One region of the Serratia sp. NCCP-200 genome, then DNA from elsewhere that is predicted to be linked to it. Evidence: predicted binding sites of a transcription regulator. Region 1 holds the regulator's gene; the other holds the start of a gene.
What was found. Region 1 encodes LexA, which represses DNA repair genes until DNA is damaged. Its sites were predicted from a motif close to TNCTGTATGTACATACAGNA; they were not measured.
Positions count from the first base shown of each region.

Region 2: a site for LexA is predicted at 1,398-1,417, ahead of AC6HVW_RS09420 (DNA translocase FtsK 4TM domain-containing protein). Genes of this name have one in related genera too.

Region 1 is NZ_BAAKUJ010000004.1:434,179-437,601, forward strand. Features, by position in the region: gene dinF (MATE family efflux transporter DinF) at 46-1,386, opposite strand; gene lexA (transcriptional repressor LexA) at 1,498-2,106, opposite strand; gene AC6HVW_RS16460 (diacylglycerol kinase) at 2,230-2,598, opposite strand; gene plsB (glycerol-3-phosphate 1-O-acyltransferase PlsB) at 2,921-3,423, shown strand, end outside.
Region 2 is NZ_BAAKUJ010000002.1:883,624-887,046, forward strand. Features, by position in the region: gene trxB (thioredoxin-disulfide reductase) at 1-170, opposite strand, end outside; gene lrp (leucine-responsive transcriptional regulator Lrp) at 868-1,362, shown strand; gene AC6HVW_RS09420 (DNA translocase FtsK 4TM domain-containing protein) at 1,483-3,423, shown strand, end outside.

The sequences.
Region 1 (3,423 bases):
GTGAATATCCATCCCATATCATCAACTAGTCTGGCCTATCCATCGCTAATTGGGGGATGAAAACCAGGTGCCTTGCACGCTATGACGATGCCAAACCCAGCCCAAAGCAGCCCCGCGCAGTGCCAGGAATACCGCCAGAGCCAGCCATAAACCGTGGTTGCCCAACACCGGCAGGGTGAACAACGTCAGCCCGTAGCCCACTGCGGCTACCGCCATGCTGTTACGCATTTCTGCGCCACGGGTGGCGCCGATAAACATGCCATCCAGCAGATAGCACCAAACCCCCACCAGAGGCAGCACCACCTGCCAGGGCAGATAATGATTTGCCAGCGCACGCAACTCCGGCAGCGAGGTTAAGCCTGCCACAATCTGCTGCCCGGCGAACAGATAAATAACGGCAAAACCACAGGCAACCAGGCAAGCCTGCCGACAGGCGGCACGCCATACTTTATGCAGTTGCCGCCCGTCCCGCGCACCATAGGCGTGGCCGGAATGGGCTTCCACCGCATAGGCAAAACCATCCAGAGCGTAGGCGGTAAAGGTCAGCAGATTCATCAGCACCGCATTCACCGCCACCACCTCTCCGCCCATGCGGGCTCCCAGAATGGTCAACGAGGCAAAACACAGTTGCAGTAATAACGAGCGCAGCATGATGTCGCGGTTAAGTGCCAGCAGGCGGCGCAGATCCCCACGCCAGGCGGTACGCAGCATCGCCAGCGAAATCCCCCGCATGCGTAGTACCCGCCATGCCAACCACAAACCCAGCAACAGCGTGGCGTACTCCGCAATCACCGTGGCAGCCGCGGCCCCCTGCACGTTCCAACCCAGCCCCATCACCAGCCAGATATCCAGCACGATGTTCAGCAGGTTACCGACAATCAACAGGATCACCGGCGCCCTCACGTATTGAACTCCCAGCAACCAACCGAGCAGCACCATATTGGCCAACGCCGCAGGGGCGCTCAGCCAGCGGATCTCCAAAAATAGCCTGGCCTGTACCAAGACTTCCCGATCGCCCCCCACAATGTTCAGCGCCAAGGTGATCAACGGGGCTCGCAACAGCACAATCGCCAGCCCGGCCACCAGCGCCAACAATAACGGCTGCATAAAGGCGCGAGCCAGCCGGTAGGGATCTTGCGCCCCCAGCGCCTGCGCCGTCAGCCCGGTGGTACTCATACGCAGGAACAGCAACAACATAAATAGGAAGCTGGTGGCCATTGACCCCACCGCGACCCCGCCAAGGTAGCTAGGGCTATCGAGATGGCCGATAACGGCGGTATCCACCAGGCCAAGCAAGGGGACGGTAATATTGGAGAAGATCATCGGCAACGCCAGACGCCACAGAGCTTTGTCGGTGTCACTGGTGAAGGCAGAAAGCAGGCGCATGGCGATATGTTCCCGTACAAGCATGGATTTTAGCGTAGCTTAGAAATGACATCGCCCCAGAGTTGGGGCGAGGTTTGCCGTTTTAAAGGGCTGTAATACGAGGTAAAACGGTTAGATCCAGTCGCCGTTGCGGATTACACCCACCGCCAGGCCTTCAATGGTGAAGTTCTGCTGGCGCAGATCGACCACGATCGGTTGGAATTCGCTGTTTTCTGGCAGCAGTTCGACGACGTTACCGTGTTTCTTCAGGCGTTTGACCGTGACCTCGTCTTCAATGCGGGCGACGACGACCTGGCCGTTGCGTACGTCTTGAGTCTTATGCACTGCCAGCAGATCGCCATCCAGGATGCCGATGTCGCGCATCGACATGCCGCTAACGCGCAGCAGGAAATCGGCATTAGGCTTGAACAGTGAAGGGTCCACCTTATAGTGCCCTTCAATGTGCTGCTGAGCCAACAGAGGTTCACCGGCAGCCACACGGCCCACCAGAGGTAACCCCTCTTCATCTTCCATCAGCAAACGGATACCGCGTGATGCACCGGAGATGATCTCGATAACGCCTTTGCGAGCCAGTGCTTTCAAGTGCTCTTCTGCAGCATTTGGTGAGCGGAACCCCAGGCGCATTGCGATCTCGGCACGCGTCGGTGGCATGCCCGTTTGCGAAATATGATCGCGAATCAGGTCGTAGACCTCTTGCTGTCTGGTAGTTAGTGCTTTCATTCCGCCCCCTGTTTGTTTATACAGTCTTGCTGTGAGTATATACAGCTAAGTCTGGATTGGGAACCGAAGAATAAATAAAAATCAGCAAGTAGCGAGCGTGATCGCAACGATACCCGCTGGTTTTCACGCCAAATGCTGCCAAAGTACCGAAGCCCAAACGAACAGCGCCAGAATGATTGCCAGCGATACTGCCGCCGAACCCATATCTTTGGCCCGCCCGGAAAGCTCGTGATATTCCGAACCTACGCGATCGACAACGGCCTCAATCGCGCTGTTGAGGATTTCGACAATCATCACCAGCAGCACCGAGCCGATCAACAAGATGCGCGCTATCGCCCCTACATCCAGCCAAACCGCCACGATGATAGCCACCACCGTCGCCACCAGCTCTTGGCGGAATGCGGCTTCGTTCTGCCAGGCAGCGCTTAAACCTTTATAGGAATAGCCTGCCGCTTTAATGATACGCGTCAGGCCAGTTGCTTGATTTGCCATAGTTAAGAACGCCTTTCTCCAAGATGGATCATGTACCCGTCGTGTTGCAGCCGCAACGTTCCAGACAGATTTGCCAGCCCAATCACATTTTTATCGCAGCGCAGTATACAGCAAGGTTGGAATACCTTAATCACCTAGCTATGTCGTACCAATGCCGCGAGCGTATGAGTGCGCTAGAGCGGCCAATTTGATATCCATCAGGTATAATTCAACTATGCACTTCCATTGCCGTGAACGGCCGTGGATTTCCCAACGCCACAGATCTGCTACCCGGTTTCTGGTATGCTTGCGGCGAATTGCTAACAAGAGGCTTCACGTTGTCATGTCAGGTTGGCGTAAAATCTATTATAAGATATTGAACTTACCACTAAAAATGTTGGTAAGAAGTAAGGTTATCCCAACAGATCCGGTCACGGAGTTAGGGTTGGATCCCTCACGACCGATTTTGTATGTTTTACCTTATAATTCCAAGGCGGATTTACTCACTTTGCGCACCCAGTGTCTGGCGCAAGATCTGCCCGATCCCCTTAACCCGTTGGAAATCGATGGTACCGTGCTGCCAAGCTACGTGTTTATCCACGATGGCCCACGCCTGTTCCGTTATTACACGCCCAAAGAAGAATCGGTAAAACTGTTCCACGATTATCTGGATCTGCACCGCAGCAACCCGGATCTCGATATTCAGATGTTGCCGGTATCGGTGATGTTTGGCCGCTCCCCTGGGCGCGAAGGCCACGGCACGCCGCACCTGCGCCTGCTGAACGGCGTACAGAAGTTCTTCGCCGTACTGTGGCTGGGGCGCGACAGCTTTGTCCGTTTCTCCAA
Region 2 (3,423 bases), on a different contig from region 1:
GCGTCGCCTGGCCAGTTCTCGACTTCGGTGGTGGTGGTCAGCTGACCGCCTTGCTCCATACCGGTGATCAATACCGGGTTCAGGTTCGCGCGTGCTGCATAAACCGCTGCGGTGTAGCCAGCCGGGCCAGAGCCCAGGATCAATAATTTGCTATGTTTAGCCGTGCCCATGAATAACCTCGTTTCCCACAATGGCGGACAATGAAACCGATTGTAGGGAAAATGCGGCAGTAAAAAAAGCGCCAGGGGATGTTGTTACCGATTTGTTTGATAATCAGCGCCTATTAGCCGCGATTTTATCCTTGGGCTGGGAGAGGTAACAGCAGCAATAATTTTGTACAGCAATGGGTTAAAAATGCGTTTTTTGTCGGGTTTATGTGGGCAACTACCCGGTTTCGGGTAGGGGAAATTCCTAATAAAAAATCAGGTGCTCAGTTTTGCTGGCGGTACGTTCTACTGATTTTAGTTCTTTTACTTTGACAATCCGCTGCGCATTTGCGAAAACATCATTGGAAGAAGAAATTAACCCCGTGTCAGCTGCAAATCGTAGGCATTTTCGCCACCCAGGCAGAATATTGTCGGGGCGCGACGGGTGAGGGAGGGTTTGCCCTGACGGGGTTGATGGATTTCTGAACGTAAATCATTTGAATTCGTTGCCCAGAGGTGACAGACAGGCTGGGCAACGGCGGAAGATGGTAGTGACAAAGAGTGACGAAGCACAAGGGCGGTTGGTATTACGTATCCTGTTCCCTCAGGGGGATGAACCGCTAAACACTGGCATCGGGTCTTCGCTTGGAACAAATCCTTGCACATTGACGTTGGCTAGGGTGTGGCAAGTGCAGGGAAGAACATAAGAGAGACAATAATAATGGTAGATACTAAAAAACGCCCGGGTAAAGATCTCGACCGTATCGATCGCAACATCCTCAATGAGTTGCAGAAGGATGGGCGTATTTCGAACGTCGAGCTTTCAAAGCGCGTGGGGTTATCCCCAACCCCTTGTTTGGAGCGTGTGCGCCGTCTTGAGCGTCAAGGCTTTATTCATGGGTATACCGCATTGCTTAACCCGCATTATCTGGATGCTTCCCTGCTGGTCTTCGTGGAAATCACGTTGAACCGCGGTGCGCCGGATGTGTTTGAGCAATTCAACTCTGCGGTGCAAAAACTTGAAGAAATTCAGGAGTGTCATCTGGTTTCCGGTGATTTCGACTATCTGTTGAAAACCCGAGTACCAGATATGTCAGCTTATCGTAAGCTGTTGGGCGAAACTCTGTTGCGTTTACCGGGGGTGAATGACACCCGTACTTACGTCGTGATGGAAGAAGTCAAACAGAGTAACCGTCTGGTTATCAAAACACGGTAAGGTGCAGGTGCAAAACCTGATTAAATTCGTTACACTCCTGTTTATTCATACAGTTTTGGCGCCGGGGAAACTTCTCGGCGCCGTTACTCTATCCGTCAACAGGAACCTGGAGTGCCTTTCTTGAGCCAGGAATACACAGAAGATAAAGAAGTTACCCTGAAAAAACTCAGCAGTGGGCGACGTTTGCTCGAGGCTGTGTTGATCGTGGTGGCAATTTTTGCCGTTTACCTTATGGCTGCATTGGTCAGTTTCAATCCTTCCGATCCTAGTTGGTCGCAAACTGCCTGGCATGAGCCTATCCACAATCTGGGCGGCGGGGTAGGCGCATGGTTGGCCGACACGTTGTTCTTCACCTTTGGGGTCCTTGCCTATGCGATCCCACCGATTATGCTGGTGTTGTGCCTGTCTGGTTACCGTCGGCGCGATAACGGCGATTACGTCGATTTCTTTGGGCTCTCGTTACGTTTGATCGGCACATTGGCGCTGGTGCTCACCTCGTGTGGCCTGGCGGCGTTAAACGTTGACGATCTCTATTACTTCGCTTCCGGCGGGGTGATTGGCAGCCTGCTAAGCAATGCCATGTTGCCGTGGTTTAACGGCATTGGCGCCACTTTGGCGCTGCTCGGCATTTGGGCAGTGGGGCTGACGCTGTTCACCGGCTGGTCATGGCTGGTGATTGCGGAAAAAATTGGTGGTGTCGTGCTGGGCGCCGCTACCTTTATGACTAACCGTTCACGCCGTGAAGACCGCTATCACGACGATGACGATGTCGTGTTCGACGATCGCGAAGAAAGCGGCCAACCTGTGGCACCTGCTGCTATGGCAGTAGATGAGGACGACGCGTTGTTCTCTGCCTCTTCCGTGACCGAAACCGCCGAAGAAGAAGCGCAAGATGCCGCAGATCCTTTATTAAGTGGGTTGCGTGCCAGCGATGATGACCTCTCGCTTGCCGAGCCAGCGCCGGTCGTTACTGATATCCCGGTAATGCCGAAAGCGGCCGTTCAGGCTCCGGTCACCGTGGCCCCGACAGCGCCTGCTTCCATCAATCAGCATCCATTAACCCCTGCGCAACCACAAGACACGCCGCCGCTGTATTCGTTTGAACTGCCTGAAGAGACACCGGCACCGAGAACGACGCGCGTAACGGAGCCTTATCGTGAGGAACATGAGCCGCGCCTGGGTGACTGGCAGACCCCCGTTACGCCAAAACCAGAGCCGTCACCGTTTGATTTCTCTGCGGCCCAGCGGGATAGCGACGATGTCATTGGCTCAACGGGTTTCAGCGCCAGAGAGGTAGTGAAGCCAGCGGCGGTTGCCGCAGCCGCAGCAACCGCCGGTGCGGTGAACAACACCTTCATGCCTGCGTTTACTGCCACCAGTGATGCGAGCTCGCAGATCAAGCAGGGCATCGGCCCGGAACTGCCACGGCCAAATCCGGTGCGTATTCCAACCCGGCGTGAGCTGGCCTCCTACGGCATCAAGCTGCCTTCGCAGCGGATCGCGGAGCAGGAGCAGCGCAACCGTGGGGATGAACCTCAGCCAGAACCGTTCAGCAACCCGCAGGAAGAAGATGAAGTCCTGCAAGAAGCTGCATTGCGTCAGGCCTTTGCCGAACAGCAAAGCCAGCGCTATGGCGAAGAGTATTCGCAAGAACAACAAGATGACGAAGATGCGCAGCGTGAGGCCGAACTCGGTCAGGCATTTGCCGCGCAGCAACAGGCTCGCTATGGCGTAGAAGAACCGCAGCCTGAACCAGAACCGGCTCCGGTGACTCGCCCGGTGGATACCCGCCAGGCCTACAGTTTCTCACCGATGGCAGATCTGGTGGATGACGGCCCAACCGAGCCGCTGTTTACCCTGTCGCCACAGCTTGAGGATAGCATCGAGTTGGAAAGCGAGTTGGAAGACGACGTGCCGTTCGGGCAGTTTGAGCCTGAGGCGCCCGCTTATCAGGCACCGCGTCCGCAAGCTCCCCCTGCGCCTGGTTACCAGCCGCAACAGACTTATCAGCCACCCGTTCAGCAGCAACCGCCAGCACCAGCGATGGACAGCCTGATCCAT